Regions from separate parts of the Streptomyces sp. NPDC001920 genome, predicted to be linked through region 3. Evidence: riboswitches for the same ligand, from Rfam matches in the RefSeq annotation. Region 3 holds a riboswitch; each other region holds the start of a gene.

Region 1 (5,066 bases), on a different contig from region 3:
GACAACCGCGCCGTGCTGGTGTACGAGCCGGTCGCCGGCGAGGCCGAGGACCTTCAAGCCGCCGCCGACGGGGCCGCCCCCGCCGGGACCACCGACGAGAACGAGGAGTCGGCGCAGTGACCGAGCTCGCCAGCATGGAGTTCCACCCGCAGCCCCAGGCCGGTGAGGCCCGGCCCTGGGCGTTCCCGGCGCCCGAGCGCGGCGAGCTGGACAACGGCCTGACGGTGCTGCGCTGCCACCGCCCCGGTCAGCAGGTCGTCGCCGTCGAGGTGCTCCTGGACACGCCCCTGGACGCCGAGCCCAAGGGCCTCGACGGCATCGCCACGATCATGGCGCGCGCCTTCTCCGAGGGCACCGACAAGCACACCGCCGAGGAGTTCGCCGCCGAGCTGGAGCGCTGCGGTGCCACGCTCGACGCGTACGCCGACCACCCCGGCGTCCGGGTCAGCCTCGAAGTGCCGGTCTCCCGGCTGCCCAAGGCGCTCGGCCTGCTCGCCGACGCCCTCCGGGCACCCGCGTTCTACGACGCCGAGGTCGAGCGCCTGGTGCGCAACCGGCTCGACGAGATCCCGCACGAGCTGGCCAACCCTTCGCGGCGTGCCGCGAAGGAACTCGCCAAGGAGCTGTTCCCGGCGAGTTCGCGCATGTCGCGCCCGCGCCAGGGCACGGAGGACACGGTCGCCGGCATCGACTCCGCGGCCGTACGCGCCTTCTACGAGCGGCATGTGCGGCCCGCGACGTCCACCGTGGTGGTCGTCGGCGACCTCACCGGCGTCGACCTCGACGCCCTGCTCGGCGACACCCTCGGCGCCTGGACCGGTTCCGCGGCCGAGCCGCGGCCGGTTCCGCCGGTGACCGCCGACGACACCGGACGCGTCGTCGTCGTGGACCGCCCCGGGGCCGTGCAGACCCAGCTGCTGATCGGCCGGCTCGGCCCCGACCGGCACGACCGCGTATGGCCGGCGCAGGTGCTCGGCACGTACTGCCTGGGCGGCACCCTCACCTCCCGCCTGGACAAGGTCCTGCGCGAGGAGAAGGGCTACACCTACGGCGTGCGCGCCTTCGCGCAGGTGCTGCGTTCCGCCCCGGACGGCACCGGTGCGGCGATGCTCGCCATCAGCGGCTCCGTCGACACCCCCAACACCGGCCCGGCGCTGGACGACCTCTGGAAGGTGCTGCGCGGGGTCGCCGACGAGGGGCTGACCGACGCCGAGCGCGACTTCGCGGTGCAGAACCTGGTGGGGGTGGCGCCGCTGAAGTACGAGACCGCCGCCGCCGTGGCGAGCACCCTGGCCGACCAGGTCGAGCAGAACCTGCCCGACGACTACCAGTCGACCCTGTATCAGCAGCTCGCCGCCACCGGCACCGTCGAGGCCACCGCCGCGGCCGTGAACGCCTTCCCGGTGGACCGCCTCGTGACGATCCTCGTCGGGGACGCGGCCGCGATCCGGGAGCCCGTCGAGGCCCTCGGTATCGGTGAAGTCACCGTCGTGACAGCCGAGTAGAGGACCCGAGCGGCGCCGGCGACGGCACGCGTGCAGGTGCCCTGGTGACATCGCAGTCACCAGGGCACCTTTATGCCCGAATTGAGGGAGAGGTTGCCTGTCTGACCTGTGGGATGCGCTACAAAAGCCGCGATCCGTTTGGGGATTGAAAGTCGTCCCGCTTAGCGTCTTCCGGGCTGTTCGTCAGGCAGTGCGCCGCACCCGCGGCACCGGACAGTCATCGCCGAGTCCCCGTACGGCGCGAGCCAGGGGAGCCGGGGACCCACCCGTAGTCCCTGGGGTGAATCGGACGCCCGCGCGAGCCGCGAGGGGGTCCGTAGGAGACCTTCCTGCTCCGAACCCGTCAGCTAACCCGGTAGGCGAGAGGGAAGGAAAGGACCAGCCACTACATGGCGTTCACCTGCGCCACGGGGAAGAACCGCCCCACCGGGAAGCACCGCAAGCCCAGCCGGTTCGAGCGCACCACGGCCCGCGCGGCCGGCGTCGCCGCTCTCACCGCCACCGGCGTCATCGGCACCCTGGCCGCCCCGGCCCTCGCCGCCGAACCCGCTGTCGAGCAGACCGGGCTCATCCCCGTCATCACCGTCGACGACTCGATCGCCGAGCAGATCGACGCCCAGGCCGACGCGCAGGAGCAGGCCGCCCAGGAGGCCGCCGCGGCGAAGAAGGCCGCCGAGGAGGCCGCCCGCAAGAAGGCGGCGGAGAAGGCCGAGCAGGAGCGCGAGGCCAAGGAGCGCGCCGCCCGTGAGGCCGAGCGCAAGCGCCTGCTGTCCTACGTCGCCCCGATCTCCGGCTCGTACGTCTCCACCGGCTACAAGTCCGGCGGCGCCGTCTGGTCCTCCGGCAGCCACACCGGCGTCGACTTCCACGCCGCCAGCGGCACCTCCGTCCACGCGGTCGGCGCCGGCACCGTCGTGGAGGCCGGATGGGGCGGGGCGTACGGCAACAACGTCGTGATCAAGATGAACGACGGCACCTACACCCAGTACGGCCACCTGTCGTCCATCGGCGTCTCGGTCGGCCAGACGGTCACCCCCGGCCAGCAGATAGGGCTGTCGGGCGCCACCGGCAACGTCACGGGCCCGCACCTGCACTTCGAGGCCCGCACCACGGCGGAGTACGGCTCCGACATCGACCCCGTCGCCTACCTGCGTTCGCACGGCGTGGACGTCTGACGGCTCCGTCCCGCTTCCAGAAGCCCCGGCTCACCGAGCCGGGGCTTTCGGTGTTTCCGGGGTGCTCGGCTGTCCAAAAAATATCCATGGATTCCGGCTCCCCGTCGGAAATTCCCGCTGTTTGCAATAGAGTCACTGACTACACGTCGTTCGTCGACGTTTCACGGGGATTAAGGCGGAGGTCGGTCATGCGTATTCCGGCGCACTCGGTATGCACCGCGATCCGGGACGACATCGTCGCCGGGGTCCACGAGCGCGGCAGCCGGCTCACCGAGGAGCTCCTCGCCCGCCGCTACGGCGTCTCCCGGGTCCCCGTGCGGGAGGCGCTGCGCACCCTGGAGGCGGAGGGTTTCGTGGTGACCCGGCGGCACGCGGGCGCGTGTGTGGCCGAACCGACCGAGCTGGAGGCCGCCGACCTGCTGGAGATGCGCACCCTGCTGGAGCCGCTCGGTGCCTCCCGGGCCGCCCAGCGGCGCACCGAGGCCCATCTCAAGGTGCTGCGTGGCCTGGTCAAGCTGGGCCAGGAGCGGGCCAGAAGGGGCAACAGCGAGGATCTGCGCTCGTTGGGCGGCTGGTTCCACGAGACGCTGGCCCAGGCCTCCGGCAGCCCTGCCCTGACCTCGATGCTGACCCAGCTGCGTCACAAGATCGCCTGGATGTACGCGGTGGAACCGCCGGTCGACCCGATGGAGTCCTGGACCGAGCACGGCGCGATCGTGGACGCCGTGGCGCGCGGTGACGGCGAGCGGGCCCGGTCGATCACGGCGTTGCACACCGAGCGCTCGCTCTCCGCGTACCGGCTGCGGTTCGGCTCCGGTGGTGAGCGCAGGGAGCGTGTGAGGAATTCGCAACATCCCGTAAACATGCAGAGCCTGCGGCATTAACACGGGCACCGTATACAAAGGGGAGATATTCGGGGCGGTGTATTTCTGCTGCCCTTTTCACGGACGCTGCCCCTTTCTCGCGCGTCCGGCGGTAAAACCGCGGTCGCTCCTAAAAGCAGCCGCTCCTGAAAAAGGCCGTGCCCCGACCGTGAACAGGTGACGCCCGGTCCGGGGAGCCGGCGAGGCCCTATACCGCGAAGTGGTGCACCCCGCCCGGAAACAGCGAAGCCGCGCCCGCCGGAAGGACGGACGCGGCTCCACCGCATGCTGCCAGACCCGCTCAGGTCGTTCAGACCGTCTCGGGCAGCTCCTCGAGGCCCTCGGAGACCAGCTTCGCCAGCCGGTCGAGGGCGGCGTCCGCCCCCTCGGCGTCGGAAGCGAGGACGATCTCCTCGCCGCCCTGGGCGCCCAGGCCCAGGACGGCCAGCATGGAGGCCGCGTTGACGGGGTTGCCGTCGGCCTTGGCGATCGTCACCGGGACGCCTGTGGCCGTGGCGGCTCGGACGAAGATGGAGGCGGGGCGGGCGTGGAGGCCCTCGGCCCAGCCGACGTTGACGCGGCGCTCAGCCATGTGTTGCTGCCCTTCGGTGTTCAGGGTTGTCTAGACCAGTTTCCCACACTCGTGAAGCACGCCGGGAGAGGACAAAGCACCACTCCTGAGGTGACCGTGGGGTCGCGGCCTCGACCCCACGTACGTCCCGGACGGACTGCCTCGCGCCGTTGTCGGACGCGAGCCGTACTCTGGGCCCCATGCAGAGCGCCTCGGACCGGCACGAGTACCCCGCCCACTGGGAAGCCGACGTGGTGCTGCGCGACGGCGGCACCGCACGCATCCGCCCCATCACCGTTGATGACGCCGAGCGTCTGGTCAGCTTCTACGAGCAGGTGTCGGACGAGTCGAAGTACTACCGCTTCTTCGCGCCCTACCCGCGACTGTCCGCCAAGGACGTCCACCGCTTCACGCACCACGACTTTGTGGACCGGGTGGGACTCGCGGCCACGGTGGGCGGCGAGTTCATCGCAACCGTACGCTACGACCGGATCGGCGCCGACGGAATGCCCGCGTCGGCACCCGCCGACGAGGCCGAGGTCGCCTTCCTCGTCCAGGACGCCCACCAGGGCCGCGGTGTCGCCTCCGCCCTGCTGGAGCACATCGGCGCCGTCGCGCGCGAGCGCGGGATCCGCCGGTTCGCCGCCGAGGTGCTGCCCGCCAACACCAAGATGATCAAGGTGTTCACGGACGCCGGGTACACCCAGCAGCGCAGCTTCGAGGACGGGGTCGTGCGCCTGGAGTTCGACCTGGAGCCGACGGACCGCTCGCTCGCCGTGCAGTACGCGCGCGAGCAGCGCGCCGAGGCGCGGTCCGTGCAGCGGCTGCTGGTACCCGGCTCCGTCGCCGTCATCGGCACCGGCCGCACGCCCGGCGGGGTGGGCCGCAGCGTCCTGGGCAACATCAGGGACGCCGGCTACACGGGGCGGCTGTACGCGGTGAACAAGGCGTT
Region 2 (5,066 bases), on a different contig from region 3:
TCACGCGCGCGCGTGATGCCGACGTAGGCGAGGCGCCGCTCCTCCTCCAGCTCCTTGGTCTGACCGAGGGCACGCATGTGCGGGAAGACGCCGTCCTCCATGCCGGTGAGGAAGACGACCGGGAACTCCAGGCCCTTGGCGGTGTGCAGGGTCATCAGGGTGATGACGCCGGAGCCGTCCTCCTCCTCGTCCGGGATCTGGTCGGAGTCGGCGACGAGCGCGACCCGCTCCAGGAAGTCCGCCAGCCCGCCGGAGGTGTCGCCCTCACCCGTCTCCTGCTCGAACTCCAGGGCCACGGCGGCGAGTTCCTGGAGGTTCTCGATACGGGTCTCGTCCTGCGGGTCGGTCGAGGCCTGCAACTCGGCGAGGTAGCCGGTTCGTTCGAGAACCGCCTCCAGGACGGTCGCCGGTCCCGCGCCGGACTCGACGATCGTACGGAGCTCCTCCATCAGCGTGTTGAACCGCTTGACGGCGTTGGTCGACCGGGCGGCCATGCCGTACGCCTCGTCCACGCGCCGCAGCGCCTGCGGGAAGCTGATCTTCTCCCGCTGGGCGAGGGCGTCGATCATCGCCTCGGCACGGTCGCCGATGCCCCGCTTGGGCACGTTCAGGATCCGTCGCAGCGGCACGGAGTCCTCGGGGTTGGCCAGCACCCGCAGGTAGGCCAGGACGTCCCGGACCTCCTTGCGCTCGTAGAACCGCACACCGCCGACGACCTTGTAGGGCAGGCCGACCCGGATGAAGACCTCTTCGAAGACACGGGACTGGGCGTTCGTCCGGTAGAAGACGGCGACATCGCCGGCCTTCGCGTGGCCCGCGTCCGTCAGTCGGTCTATCTCCTCGGCGACGAACTGCGCCTCGTCGTGCTCGGTGTCCGCGACATAGCCGGTGATGCGCGCGCCCGCGCCCGCGTTGGTCCACAGGTTCTTCGGGCGGCGGGATTCGTTGCGCTCGATGACCGCGTTGGCGGCGCTGAGGATCGTCTGCGTCGACCGGTAGTTCTGTTCGAGCAGGATGGTCGTCGCGTCCGGGTAGTCCTCCTCGAACTGGAGGATGTTGCGGATCGTCGCGCCTCGGAAGGCGTAGATCGACTGGTCGGCGTCGCCCACCACGCACAGCTCGGCGGGCGGGATGTCGAACTCGCCGGGCGGCACGTCGACGGGGTGTTCGCGGGTGCCGACGAGTTCGCGCACGAGGGCGTACTGGGCGTGGTTGGTGTCCTGGTACTCGTCGACGAGGACGTGCCGGAAGCGGCGGCGGTAGTGCTCGGCGACGTCCGGGAAGGCGCGCAGCAGGTTGACCGTCGTCATGATCAGGTCGTCGAAATCGAGGGCGTTCGCCTCGCGCAGCCGCGACTGGTAGAGGGCGTAGGCCTGGGCGAGGGTCTTCTCGAAGCCGTCGGTGGCCTGCGCGGCGAAGTCCTCCTCGTCGATCAGCTCGTTCTTCAGATTGCTGATCTTGGCGCTGAAGGACTTGGGCGGGAACCGCTTGGGATCGAGATCCAGATCCCGGCAGACGAGCGCCATCAGCCGCTTGCTGTCGGCGGCGTCGTAGATCGAGAAGGACGAGGTGAACCCGAGCTTCTTGCTCTCTCGCCGCAGGATGCGCACGCACGCGCTGTGGAAGGTCATCACCCACATCGCGTTCGCCCGTGGGCCGACGAGCTGCTCGACGCGCTCCTTCATCTCGCCCGCGGCCTTGTTGGTGAAGGTGATCGCGAGGATCTGCCCCGGATGCACGTTCCGCTCGGCCAGCAGATGGGCGATGCGGTGCGTGAGCACCCGGGTCTTGCCGGAGCCGGCACCGGCCACGATGAGCAGCGGGGTGTCGGAGTGGACGACGGCGGCACGCTGGTTCTCGTTCAGCCCCTCCAGGAGCGCGGCCGCGTCGAGCGCCGGGCGTGGAGCACCGTCGCGGTAGTAGGCGTCCCGGTCCGGCGGCACGTCGAACTTCCCGCCGAACAGATCGTCCGGAACCGGCTCCGGAGCATGATCGTCCTCGGGCGGTGGCGGGTGTTCTTCCTCATGGGCCCGCGGGGCCTGGAGGTCCGCCAGGAAGCTGTCGTCAAAGAGGCTGCTCATCGCTCTCCGAGTCTAGGGCGCCCCACTGACAGCCCGCCCCCGCCCTGAGAACATCGCCGGATTCCGCACCCGGAGCCCGCCCAGGCCCGCACTCCAGGCACTCTCCACCACGACTCCCTCACGCTCTGCGACCAGTACCCACTCGCCGTAAGCGGTCGCACTCCTCAACCGACACCGGCCACCCGAATCCACGGCCGACGACCACACGATCGAGCTACCCGACCACGGCGAGGACCACGACGGACGAGAACCGGACATAGAACCAGAAGAGGACCGGACGAGAACCGGGAATGCGGCGGGAAGCCACGACGGAGAACCCGACCAGAAAGAGACAGACATCACTTCTCTCCCCGAACCTGAACAACTCCCCACAACCACCCACCGATCGACCCTCGACCAGGCCCACCTGACTCAAGGTCACGAAAATGTATCGGGCATATCGAACATCAACCTTCACAGGGGCCACACGAGTTGGCTACCGTGCCCGGCAGGCCGTACGACCCCCTCCGGCGAACGTCGCCGGGCCGCGCGGCCTCCGTCGAGTCCGGCGTGCCACCGCGCAGCCGGAGCCGGGGACCCACCTAAATTGGGGTGAATCGGCCACATCCCGTACAGGGAAGGCCGTAGGGCAACCCTTCCGAACCACCCGCCCGAACCCGACAGCTAACTCGGTAGGCGGAACATGGAAGGAGTCGCCTCCCTTGGCGTCGCACCGCAAGTCGCGTCCCGCTGGTACGCGCGTAGCAGGCATACGGACCCCCGCCCTCGCCACGGCGGCCCTCACCTCCGTGGCCCTGCTGTCCCAGTCGGCCAACGCGAGCCCCTCGACGGACGACAAGCCGAGCCTCGAAGAGGTCGAGAAGAAGGTCGACGACCTCTACCGCCAGGCGGAGTCGGCCACCGAGAAGTACAACGCGGCCAAGGAGAAGACCTCCAAGCAGCGCAAGCGCGTCAGCGCCCTCCTCGACGACGTCGCCAAGCGCACCCAGAAGCTCAACGAGGCGCGCGAGGAGCTGGGACGCAACGCAGCCGCCCAGTACCGCACCGGAGCCGCCGCCCCCGACACGGCGACCTTCCTCCTGGCGGACACCCCGCAGGACTACTTCGACCAGTCCCAGCTGATGGACCGTATGACCGGCCGTCAGAAGGAGGCGGTCGACGAGTACTTCACCCAGCAGTCGGCGACGATGAAGAAGCGCCGGGAGGCCACCCGGAGCCTTGAGACGCTCACCGAGTCGCAGAACGACCTGCAGGCCGCCAAGACCACCGTTCAGAGGAAGCTCTCCGACGCGCGCGAACTCCTCTCCAAGCTGACGGCCGAGGAGAAGGCCCGCCTCGCCGCGATCGAGAAGCGCAAGCAGGAAGAGGCGGCGCGCAAGGCCGCGGAACTGGCCCGGCAGCAGGCGGAGGCCGAGCGTCAGCGCCAGGAGGCCGCCCAGCAGCAGGAGGCCGCCCAGCAGGGCAGCGAGTCGGCGGACTCGGGCGCCTCGGAGGCACCGGCGCCCGACTCCTCGTACGCCACCAAGGCCGAGAAAGCCCTGGCCTTCGCCCGCGCCCAGATAGGCAAGCCGTACGTCTGGGGAGCCACCGGCCCCGACTCCTACGACTGCTCCGGCCTCACCCAGGCCGCCTGGAAGGCCGCGGGCGTGGACATCCCGCGCGTCACCTACGACCAGGTCGAGGCCGGCACCACGGTCCCCCTCTCCAGCGCCCAGCCCGGCGACCTGGTCTTCTTCTACGACGACGTCACCCACGTGGGCATCTACATCGGCAACGGCATGATGATCCACGCCCCCAAGCCCGGCACGTACGTCCGCGAGGAGTCGATCTACTACGACGGCGAGTCGTCGATCCACAGCGTGGTCCGCCCCGCCTGACGCCAGCCCGCGCGGAGAGGGCGAGGGCGCCGCCAGCCCTCTCCGTGGCCGCCGCCGTGGACGTCCCGCGGCTCAAGGCACCGGCGAGGTCCTGCACTGTGGACCTCCGTGGCGGCGTGGCCGGCGGTCGCGGTGCGGTCCTACGCCGAGGTCATGTCCACAGAACGGCGATGAAGACGTTCGCCACGGTCAGCAGCCCCACCAGTGCGAACAGGCGCTTGTCGACCTTCTCCTCGTCCCGCTTCACATAGACCAGCCCGAGGATCACGATCAGCAGCGCCAGCTTCACGCCGATCTTGATGTTGTCGACGGACTGGTCGTCCGCCTGATTGAGGCCGACGAGGATCACCCCGGTGACCAGCATGGTCAGCGCGCCGTGCAGCATCGCGGGCACGAACCGGGCGGCACCTTGGCCCATCGCCTTCATCTGGGTGAGGAAACCACCGAGCAGCGCGGCGATACCGATGATGTGCAGGCCGACGAAGAGGTGGATGAGTACGTCCATGGAGCCGGAGCCTAATCAGCGCCGCGAAACCACCCCACACCGCCCCACTCACTCCTCCGCCCTCGCCCATCCGACCTGACTCGCCCCCCCTCACTCACCGTCACCGCCGAGTGGCCCCCTCAGCGTCCGCCGCTCGCTCCCGCCTCCTGGAGCGCGCATATATGCGCCCCATAGCACCCCATCACCCCCACCGTTCCCGGAACCGCCACATCGGTCAGCACCCCATGCGAACCCGACGCCGCCGTCCCGGAATCACGCTCACTTACGGTCACCACCGGTCCGCTCCCGGCACTTCCGTACAACGCGTTACCGAACCGTCACAGTGAGGTTTAACGTCCTTCACCAGGTGACCGGCTCCCCACCGCCGCCCGGGCCAGGGGCGGCAGTCGGACACCACCGCCGAGAAAGTCCGGCGGCGGCCCGCTCCCCCTGTGTGGGCCGTCGCCGGACGCGTATCCCGCCCCCGGCGGCCGTACGTCCGCTCCCCAGGCGCTCGTGCGTCCACCGCTCCGCCCGGGGCGTCGTGCGTCCGCCTCCCACGCGGACGCACGGGACGAGGCGGTCGTACGAAAGGACGTGCAGTCCACGTGGCAGCGCACCGAA
Region 3 (5,066 bases):
GACGATACGACATCGGTTCCTGGGGCAATGAGTTTGTCCACAGGCGTTGCCTCGGGGTGGTCGGACCCTTGATGATGTTGGTACTTGATGGCAACTGTTCGAATCTGTGGGGAGCTCGATGCTGGAGATCTCAGCCAATGGCCGCACTTGGCTCCTGACCGGGCCGACCAGCGGATACGCCCTGCATCTGACCGACGGCGACGAACTGCTGCACCTCCACTGGGGGCCCCGGATCGCGCTGGCCGACGCCGAGGCCCTCGCGGTGAGTCCGCTGCCCGAATACCGGCCCTTCGAGTCCCCGCTCGACGGGCGCGAGGAGTATCCGGTCGAGGGCGGCCCCCGCTTCGTGCGTCCGGCCCTGTCCGTGCGCACCGACGAGCGGCGCGGCACCGAGTGGGGTTTCGAGCGGTACGACACCGACGGGGACGAGCTGCGGTTGCGCTTCCGTGACGGGGGTCTGCGCATCACCCTGCACTACCGGATGCGCGACGACGTCGTGGAACGCTGGGTGACCCTGGACAACGGGGGACCGGCCCTGGAACTGCTGCGCGCCGACTCGGCCACCTGGACGCTGCCGGACCGGGACGTGTGGCGGCTGTCCCAGCTGCACGGCCGCTGGGGCGCCGAGTCCAGGCTCGTGCGATCGCCCCTCACCTACGGCGAGAAGGTCCTCGGCAGCCGCCGAGGGCACACCGGACACCAGCATCTGCCATGGGTCGCCCTCGACACGGACGCCACCGAGGAGAGCGGCGAGGTCTATGGCTGCGCCCTCGGCTGGTCCGGGTCCTGGCGCATCGCCGTCGCCCAACTCCCGGACGCGCGCGTGCAGATCACCGGCGGCGCCGGACACGACGACTCCGGGCTGCTGCGGCTGGGACCGGGGGAGTCCTTCACGACACCCGTCTTCGCCGGACTGTGGAGCGGGAGCGGCTTCGGCGGAGCGAGCCGGGCCTGGCACGCGTACCAGCGCTCGTACGTCATCCCGGACGCCGACCAGGACCGGCCGGTGCTGTTCAACTCCTGGGAGGCGACGGAGTTCGACATCTCCGAGGAGCAGCAGAGCGTGCTCGCGCGGCGGGCCGCGGCCATCGGCGTCGAACTGTTCGTGGTCGACGACGGCTGGTTCGGGGCACGCACCAGCGACCGCGCCGGACTCGGCGACTGGGTGCCGAACCCCGACCGCTTCCCGTCCGGGCTCAAGCCGCTCGCGGAGTACGTGCACGAGCTCGGCATGCAGTTCGGCATCTGGGTGGAGCCGGAAATGGTCAATCCGGACAGTGAGTTGTATCGCGCCCATCCATCATGGATTCAATATGAAACGGGGCGAAAGCGGACGGAATTCCGCAATCAGCTCGTACTGAACCTCGCCCGCGAGGACGTGCAGGAATACCTGTGGGAGCGGCTCGACGGGCTCCTGTCCAGCGCCCCGATCGACTATGTGAAGTGGGACTTCAACCGCTGCTTCACCGACGCCGGCTGGCCCGGGGAGTCGTACCCGCAACGGCTGTGGGTCGACCACGTGCGGGCTCTGTACGGGCTGCTGGACCGGCTGCGGGCCGCCCACCCGGGCGTCGCCTTCGAGTCCTGCTCGGGTGGGGGCGGGCGGATCGACCTGGGGGTGCTGGGCCGTACGGACCAGGTGTGGACCTCGGACAACACCGACCCGCTCGACCGGCTGGCCGTCCAGCACGGCTTCAGCCAGGTCCACCCCGCCCGCGCCATGGCCGCCTGGGTCACCGACAGCCCCAACGCCATGCTCAATCACCGTGCGAGCTCCCTGCGCTTCCGTTTCGTGAGCGCCATGGCCGGGGTGCTCGGGGTCGGCGGCGACCTCGCCCGCTGGAGCGAGGAGGAACTCGCCGAAGCGCGGGAGTGGGTGGCGCTCTACAAGGAGATCAGGCCCGTGGTGCAGCACGGCGACCTCTACCGGCTGCGGCCTCCGAAGGGTGGGCTGAGCGCGGTGCAGTACGTGCGCGGAGGCGACGCGGTCGTCCTCGCCTGGCTCCAGGCCCAGCGGTTCGGCGAGCCCGTCCCGGCGCTGCGGCTGCGTGCGCTCGACCCGACAGCATCGTATGAATGCCTTGAAACGGGCGAAACGCACAGAGGTGCCGTACTGCTGCATCACGGACTGAAGGTCGGATTGCGTGGCGACCTTGATGCGACGGTTATCCGACTGCGTCGCATCTAGGGGTTCTGTCCGAATTCAGCTCCTTCATTCCAACTCGCTCCGGAGTGAAGGAAGCTGGAGCAGTGTCACGTGAGCAGCGTCATAATCGTGACGGTGCGTTGCTGGTCATGTTCACGTAATCCATATGTGTTTCAAGGAGCTTTGTGTCGGGAGGTGCCCCGCTAATCAACGGAGGGTGACCGATAATTCCCACAAGGGATCAACAGGAACGCATTCGGACGGAACCCCTCACTTGTTCCCGCGCGTCTTCCTCGCTTACGTTCGCCACCCATCCGGACGGACGCCGAATCCTGCCGCCGACCGGATTCCGCGCTAACTCACCCGTGTACGGCAGGAGCGGGGGACCCACAGGTACAACCGCCTGTTCCGGTCTCCGGAACGGCTTGGGGTCAAGTCGCGTCCCGACGCGGCCGGGCATCTCCAGCCCGCACCCGACAGCTCACCTCGCAGGCGCCGGAGAGGAATTCGCCATGCCCGCGAAGGGTAAGCACCGCCGTCCGAAGTCCCCGCGCTTCACCCGCTCCATCGCCGTCGCCGGAACCGGTGGCGCCGCTCTCGCCCTCCCGCTCATCGGTGCCACCGGCGCCCACGCCGCTCCTTCGCAGACCGTTTCGGAAAAGGCCGTTCAGGCCCTTCCGGTCGCCGGACAGAAAGCCGCCGAGAAGAAGGAAACGGCGAAGAAGGCGGATGCGCGGACCTATTCCGTGAAGGTCGGCGACTACCTTTCGAAGATCGCCGACGAGCAGAACGTCGAGGGCGGCTGGAAGAAGCTCTACGCCGACAACCGTGAGGCCGTCGGTGACGACCCGGCGCTGATCCACCCCGGTCTGAAGCTCACCCTCGGTGGCAAGGCCGCGCCGAGCGCCCCCAAGTCGCCGGCGCCGTCCTCCGGCTCGACCGCTTCCAAGCCGTCCAAGCCGTCCAAGTCGTCCCAGTCCTCCAAGTCCTCCAAGTCCACCGCGTCGAAGGCGACCACGGCAGCGCAGAGCGCCGACACCACCGGCACCGCCAATGGCTTCACGGCACCCGTGGCCGGTGCCGCCGTCGGCACCGCCTACAAGGTCGCGGGCAGCATGTGGTCCAGCGGCTACCACACCGGCGTCGACTTCGTCGTCCCGACCGGCACGTCGCTGAAGGCCGTGGGCGCCGGCACGGTCGTCTCCGCCGGCTGGGCCGGCGCGTACGGCAACCAGGTCGTCATCCAGCTCGCCGACGGCCGCTACGCCCAGTACGCCCACCTGTCGTCCCTCTCGGTGTCGAGCGGCCAGTCCGTCACCGCGGGCCAGCAGGTCGGCCTCTCCGGCTCGACCGGCAACTCGACCGGCCCGCACCTGCACTTCGAGATCCGCACCACCCCGGACTACGGCTCGGACCTCGACCCGGTCGCCTACCTCCGTTCGAAGGGCGTCGCCATCGGCTGACGGTCGTCTTGCCGACGCCGTCTGCCTGACACGCAGCCGAAGGCCGGACCCCGATCCCGGGGTCCGGCCTTCGGCGTGTCCGAGGGGAGGTCGGCTCGCCGTCCGGACCGTGTGGAGCCACTTCCGGGTCGGCGACTTCCGGGTCCGGTGGCTGCGTCCGCAACGCACCTGACCAAAGGGTTATTCCGGGTTTGGCGAACACTTGGGAAGTGGCTTATCTCACCGCTCGTCAACCCTGCCCTACGGTCGCGTAGGTCACATTCGAAGGTGAATCATGTGCCGATGTGGCAGACGATTCGAAGAGTGACAGCAGATCAGTGATCGGGTCGTACGTCGCGGTGGGGGACAGCTTCACCGAGGGCGTCGGCGACCCCGGCCCCGACGGGGCGTTCGTCGGCTGGGCCGACCGGTTCGCGGTCCTCCTCGCGGACCGGCGGCCCGAGGGCGACTTCGACTACACCAACCTCGCCGTGCGCGGCAAACTGCTCGACCAGATCGTGGCGGACCAGCTCCCGCAGGCCATCGAAATGGCCCCGGACCTGGTCTCCTTCTGCGCGGGCGGCAACGACATCATCCGGCCCGGCACCGACCCCGACGAGGTCGCCGAGCGGTTCGAGCGGGCCGTCGCCCGGTTGACCTCCGCGGTCGGCACCGTCATGGTGACGACCGGATTCGACACCCGTGGCGTGCCCGTGCTGAAGCATCTGCGCGGCAAGATCGCCACGTACAACGGCCATGTGCGGGCCATCGCCGACCGGTACGGCTGTCCGGTGCTCGACCTGTGGTCCCTGAAGACCGTTCAGGACCGGCGCGCCTGGGACCACGACCGGCTCCACCTGTCTCCGGAAGGGCACACGCGCGTGGCCTTGCGCGCGGGCCAGGTCCTCGGCCTCGATGTGCCGGCCGACCCCGACCAGCCCTGGCCGCCGCTCCCGCCGCGCGGCACTCTGGAGATCCGGCGGGACGACGTCCAGTGGGCGCGCGAGTACCTGGTGCCCTGGATCGGGCGTCGGCTGCGCGGAGAGTCCTCGGGCGACCATGTGACGGCCAAGGGCGCACTGTCGCCGGACGACATCAAGATGCGGATCGACGCGGTGGCTTGAGCCGGCGCTCCGGCGACGTGGGCCGTGCCCGGTTCCAGGGGGCGCGGCCCGCACGGCCGCCGGGTGCCGGCGCCGACCGGTCGGCGGGAGGTCGGCGGCCTCACCGCGTCGCCGCCGCCAACGCCTCCCGCTCCAGCCCCAGTTCCCGGGCCAGCGCCTCGTCCACCCACTCCCGGGCACGCGCGCGTGACACCGCGCCGGAGTACGACGTCAACTGCACGGCGAGCCCGTCGAGAAGCGCCGTGAGGCGCAGGGCCGTGCCGGTGGGGTCCGGGCAGTCGAACTCACCCGCGGCCACGCCCTGCGCGAGCACCTCGGTGAGGGCGGCCTTCCACTGCCGGTCGAGGTCCCGTG
Region 4 (5,066 bases), on a different contig from region 3:
GCCGGACGCCGACCCGGCGTGCGGCGTCCGAGCCGGGGAGGGAGAAGACGCCGTACGGAAGGTTGTGCGTACCGAAGGGGTCGCCCTCGGGGAGATCGAAGGGGGGCATGGGGTCGTGCCTCACTCTCATCCGCTCCGTGTGCCATGTGGTCGGGCCACACGTTACGTGTGAGGCACCCCTCTTGGGCAGTGCCGATTTTCGCGTCGCCGGTCGTGAATCACCAGGTCGCCGCACACGGCGCCGGGCTTCGGGGGATCCGCGGCGGCCGATGTGCCGCCGGTTCGTCATGACCGGCGAGAGCGGTCCGGTCTGCCGCAGGGCTGAATGCCGGCCAGATCGACGGGTGCGGCGCCTGTGCGCGCACGGCCACACGGCCGACCTGCGCAAGGCGGGGACGAGCGACGAGCGGACCGATGCCGTCTCGGCGTGGCGGGAGGCGCCCGGGTTCACCGACGCCGAGCGGGCCGCACTGCGGCTGACCGAGGCGATGACGAGGCTCGCGGACCGTTCGCACGAGTCGCTTCCGCAGGAGCTGTGGATCGAAGTGGCCTACCACTGCGACGAGAAGGAGCCGACCACTTCGAAGAGAAGGAGTTGTCAGCGCTGATCCTCACCATCTCCGTCTCCAACATGTTCAACCGCATCAACACCACGATCAACGAGCCGGCGGGCACCACGTGGGGGTGAAATCGCAGCAAGGGGAAGGAAGTTGTCGCACGGGAACAGAAACGGAAAAAGAAGGGGGAGTGGCTGGGAAACCGGAACAGGTGTCAACACATGTGAACACAGCAGCCGTCCGGTTCACGTCGAGTCGACGGGGCGTCCTGTCCGTATTCTCTGATCATGGCCGCACCTATCGCATATTCACTCATCGCCACTGACCTCGACGGGACCCTGCTCCGAGGCGACGACACGCACTCGGACCGGTCCGTCGACGCGCTTGCGCTGGCGGCGGCGGCCGGTGCCCAGCACCTCGTCGTGACCGGGCGGCCGGCGCCAAGGGTGCGGCCGCTCCTCGACGCCCTGGGCAGTACGGGGCTCGCGGTGTGCGGGCAGGGTGCGCAGTTGTACGACGCCGGATCGGACCGGCTGCTGTGGTCCATCACCCTGGACCGGGAGTTGGCGGAGACCGCGCTCGGCAAGATCGAGGCGGAGGTGGGGCAGGTGTACGCGGCCGTCGACCAGGACGGGGTAGACGGGCTCACGCTCATCGAGCCCGGCTATCTGATGCCCCACCCGACTTTGCCCGCGGTGCGGGTCGGGCGTCGCGAGGACCTGTGGTGCGAGCCGATCAGCAAGGTGCTGCTGCGTCATCCGACCTTGTCGGACGACGAGTTGGCGGCCACGGCGCGGGCGGTGGTCGGTTCTCTCGCCACCGTCACCATGTCGGGGCCGGGGACCGTCGAACTCCAGCCATGCGGCGTCACCAAGGCGACCGGTCTCGCGCTCGCCGCCGACCATCTCGGCCTGGGCGCGCACGAGACCATCGCCTTCGGTGACATGCCCAATGACATCCCCATGTTCGACTGGGCCGCCCACGGTGTCGCGATGGCCAACGCCCACCCCGAACTCAAGGCGGTGGCCGACGAGATCACCCTCTCGAACGAGGACGACGGCATCGCCGTCGTCCTTGAGCGGCTGTTCGTGGGGAGCCTGGCCGACTTCGCCCAGTAGGCAGTAGGCAGTAGGCCCGGCCCCGGGCGGGGGCCGGGCCGTCCGCGGTCTAGTAGGGCCCGTTCACGTTGTCGATCGAGCCGTACCGCGCGGCCGCGTAGTTGCACGCGGCGGTGATGTTCGCGACCGGGTCGAAGGGGTCGTACGCCGTGCCCGGCACGTGGTACGCCGCGAAGGTCGGGTCGATGACCTGCAGGAGGCCCTTGGACGGGGTGCCCGCCACGGCGTTGGAGTCCCAGTTGTTGATGGCGGCCGGGTTGCCGGACGACTCACGCAGGATGTTGCGGTGAATGCCCTCGTAGGAACCCGGAATTCCCTTTTGCGCCATGATGTCCAGCGCTTCGCGGATCCAGCCGTCCAGGTTGTCGGGGTACGTCTTGGCGGCGGCCTGGGTGGCGCGGGCCACGCTGGACTTCTTGGCCGGCGCGGACGCCTTGTCCGCCGTCTTGCCCGGCACCTTGGTGGCCCGGACCTTCAGGTCGAGGCCCGGGTGGATCAGCCGGGGGTTGTCGCCGATGGCCTCGCGGTTGTCCTTGTAGAGCTGGCGCCAGCCGCCCTGCGCGTCGTACCGCTCCGCGATGCCGTAGAGCGAGTCGCCCTTCTTCGTGGTGTACGTGAGGGTCTTGGCCTTCACGGCGGACGGCGCGGACTGAGGTGCCGTCTGCAGGGTGCTGGGGACCTTGGCCGGCTCGGCGGCGGTGGCGTTGGTCGCGCTCAGCAGCGGGAGGGCGAGGGCGGCGGTTCCGGTTCCGGCGGCGACGACGCGTCGGGTGAGCGGGTTGGTACGGGGGCGGCGGTGCTTGCCTCGGGGCATGGCGCTGTTCCTCTCCGGTGCCTGCGAGGTGAGCTGTCGGGTTCGGGCGGGAGATGCCCGGCGTGCCGCCCTGGGACGGCACGACTTCACCCCAGCCGGGCCCGTGCCATCGAGGCGTCGGGTCCGGCGACTTACCTGGGTCCCCCGCTCCTGCCGTGCGTGAATGAGTGCGTAGGTGGCTGACTCGGGCGGCGGCAGGATTCGGCGTCCGCCCGACTGAGCGGGAACGTATGCGAGAGCACATGTCGGGAACAAGTGCCGTGGTCACTTGTTGGGCGGGTTGACCATGATCGGACACCTATGGGGCGCTTGATCCTTTGCGGTTGCCAAGCCTCAACTTGCGTGTGTTGCAAGGGGACGCGGGGTGGGGGTGATCGACCGGGATGAGGGTGGCGCGTGACTCAACTCACTGGTCTCCACAAGAGCGGCAAATCGGGCAATGGATCCAACTCGCCCTCAAATGACCGTATCTGGAGTCCGTTTTTCCCGTGTGCGGCGGAAAAGGGAGCCTTCGTGCCGTCTTGTGTTACGCACCCGGATGGGCCGACCCCGTGTCAACACGTGGAAGGTCCGGCTCACTTCACGCGCAAGGGCTGGCTCGCATCGAACTCGCGGCCGTGTCGGGTGTGGGACGGAACCTCGGACGCGGTGCGTGTCGTTGTCATGGTGATCGTCCGTGGTTCCTGTCCTGCTGTGGGTACTCGACGGGTGTCGGCGCGGGCCCGCCCGGAGGGGCGTCTCGAAGGGGGAGGGATGTGCGGATGTGCGCGAGGGTGAATCTCGCCGGGGTGACGGACGGCGCTTCGATTCGGCATGTCCATGACGGCATGGAAGGCTTCGCGTGCGTGGCGCTCGCGCCGGTCGAGGGGTTCCCGTGTCGCGGCCGCGTCAGGATTGTGGATGCTATTTACCTATAAGGGGATAGGTATCCGGCCTTATCGGGTGATCAAAAACATACCGGTCGTGATCCGATACCGCCCATGGTGGACGGGTGGGCGGCATCGGTGATCGAAACGTGACCGGATACGCTGACTTGAGTGATGGCAGCGACCTATCGACAAACCGTGTAACCGCCAGCAGACACCAGCAGACAGGAGACCCCTCGTGACCGTCGTCGGGCCGTTCGGGCTGAGCGTGCGGGACCAGGCTCTGGAAGCCGATGTCCAGGCCGGATTGGCGGCTGTCGAGGAGGGATTGCTCGAAGCCACCAAGAGTGAGGTCCCCTTCATCACCGAGGCCGCCCAGCACCTGGTACGGGCGGGCGGAAAGCGGTTCCGGCCGCTGCTCGTGATGCTCGCCGCCCAGTTCGGGGACCCCGATGCGCCGGGGATCGTGCCGTCGGCCGTGGTCGTGGAGCTGACGCACCTGGCGACGCTGTACCACGACGACGTCATGGACGAGGCCGCTGTGCGGCGCGGCGTGGACAGCGCGAACACGCGCTGGGGCAACTCCGTCGCCGTCCTGACCGGGGACTTCCTGTTCGCGCGGGCCTCGCACATCCTGGCCGACCTCGGGCCCGAGGCGGTGCGGGTGCAGGCCGAGGCGTTCGAGCGGCTGGTCACCGGGCAGATCCTGGAGACGGCGGGGCCGCAGGACGGGCGGGATCCGGTCGAGCACTACCTGGATGTGCTGAGCGGCAAGACCGGCTCGCTGGTGGCGGTGTCGTGCCGGTTCGGGGCGATGATGTCAGGCGCCGACGATACGGTCGTCGATGTGCTCACCCAGTACGGGGAGCGGCTCGGGGTCGCCTTCCAGCTGGCGGACGACGTGCTGGACATCGCGAGCGACTCCCACGAGTCGGGCAAGACGCCAGGGACGGATCTCCGGGAGGGGATCCCGACCATGCCGGTGCTGCGGCTGCGGGAGCGGGCCGAGCGCCTCGGGCTCGCCGAGGACGTCGCCCTGTGCGAGCTGCTGGCCTCCGACCTGAGTGACGACGTGCGGCATGCCGAAGCGCTGTCCGCGTTGCGGGTGCATCCGGCGCTTGAGCAGGCGCGCCGGGACACGGTGCGGTACGCGGAGGAGGCCAGGGCCGCGCTGGCTCCGTTGCCCGACCTGGACGCCAAGGCCGCGCTGACGGAGTTGTGCGACGCCGTGGTGCATCGGGCCGGATAGCCGACCGCCGGACCTCGCCGCGACCCCTCGCGCACGGGTCGCGGACCTCGGACGCGGGCAACGGTCGCGGACCTCGGACGCGGGCAACGGTCGCGGACCCCGGTCGCGGCAGCCCTCGCCGTATGTGACTCGCCTCACGCGCCGGTGTGCGTATCCAGGAGACCATCCCGAGAAACCGGTGGTCCCGCCGTCGCGGTGGTGGCCGCCCTCGCCGCCGACCGCCCCCGTGCGCATCGTCACGCGTCCACCAGGGCGCCGACGCCGCCCACGGTGAACGCTCCCGCTCCCCTCAAGACCCCGTGGGCCGACCCGACTTCCCCTACGCCGGCCTCGCCGATGCGGCGGTCGAACGCCCTGCCCGGGCGAGTGCGACCTGAAGGTGACGCGGTCCCGCGTGCCGCACGCCGGGCGAACCGCGGCAATCGGCGGCACACACGCCGGGGTCTTCTCCCTCGACCCCTA

What was found. A riboswitch is a leader RNA that binds a small molecule or an ion and turns the genes downstream of it on or off. The one in region 3 is predicted to bind cyclic di-AMP.
Region 1: linked by a shared signal. The riboswitch ahead of ACWCPI_RS01960 (M23 family metallopeptidase) and the one ahead of ACWCPI_RS35290 (M23 family metallopeptidase) in region 3 are both predicted to bind cyclic di-AMP.
Region 2: linked by a shared signal. The riboswitch ahead of ACWCPI_RS06905 (NlpC/P60 family protein) and the one ahead of ACWCPI_RS35290 (M23 family metallopeptidase) in region 3 are both predicted to bind cyclic di-AMP.
Region 4: linked by a shared signal. The riboswitch ahead of ACWCPI_RS05955 (transglycosylase SLT domain-containing protein) and the one ahead of ACWCPI_RS35290 (M23 family metallopeptidase) in region 3 are both predicted to bind cyclic di-AMP.

The regions. Positions count from the first base shown of each region.
Region 1 covers NZ_JBSFEP010000001.1:476,221-481,286, reverse strand. Annotated here, with positions in the region: gene ACWCPI_RS01970 (M16 family metallopeptidase) at 1-120, shown strand, start outside; gene ACWCPI_RS01965 (M16 family metallopeptidase) at 117-1,505, shown strand; cyclic di-AMP (ydaO/yuaA leader) riboswitch at 1,717-1,882, shown strand; gene ACWCPI_RS01960 (M23 family metallopeptidase) at 1,895-2,680, shown strand; gene ACWCPI_RS01955 (GntR family transcriptional regulator) at 2,869-3,564, shown strand; gene ACWCPI_RS01950 (HPr family phosphocarrier protein) at 3,854-4,135, opposite strand; gene ACWCPI_RS01945 (bifunctional acetate--CoA ligase family protein/GNAT family N-acetyltransferase) at 4,315-5,066, shown strand, end outside.
Region 2 covers NZ_JBSFEP010000003.1:348,285-353,350, reverse strand. Annotated here, with positions in the region: gene pcrA (DNA helicase PcrA) at 1-2,081, opposite strand, end outside; cyclic di-AMP (ydaO/yuaA leader) riboswitch at 2,622-2,774, shown strand; gene ACWCPI_RS06905 (NlpC/P60 family protein) at 2,783-3,958, shown strand; gene ACWCPI_RS06900 (hypothetical protein) at 4,110-4,463, opposite strand; gene ACWCPI_RS06895 (NlpC/P60 family protein) at 5,051-5,066, shown strand, end outside.
Region 3 covers NZ_JBSFEP010000029.1:5,291-10,356, forward strand. Annotated here, with positions in the region: gene ACWCPI_RS35285 (alpha-galactosidase) at 119-2,188, shown strand; cyclic di-AMP (ydaO/yuaA leader) riboswitch at 2,489-2,654, shown strand; gene ACWCPI_RS35290 (M23 family metallopeptidase) at 2,659-3,609, shown strand; gene ACWCPI_RS35295 (SGNH/GDSL hydrolase family protein) at 3,927-4,712, shown strand; gene ACWCPI_RS35300 (TetR/AcrR family transcriptional regulator) at 4,813-5,066, opposite strand, start outside.
Region 4 covers NZ_JBSFEP010000003.1:149,292-154,357, forward strand. Annotated here, with positions in the region: gene fahA (fumarylacetoacetase) at 1-109, opposite strand, end outside; gene ACWCPI_RS05945 (carboxymuconolactone decarboxylase family protein) at 345-608, shown strand; gene ACWCPI_RS05950 (HAD family hydrolase) at 845-1,675, shown strand; gene ACWCPI_RS05955 (transglycosylase SLT domain-containing protein) at 1,725-2,489, opposite strand; cyclic di-AMP (ydaO/yuaA leader) riboswitch at 2,495-2,669, opposite strand; gene ACWCPI_RS05960 (polyprenyl synthetase family protein) at 3,594-4,604, shown strand.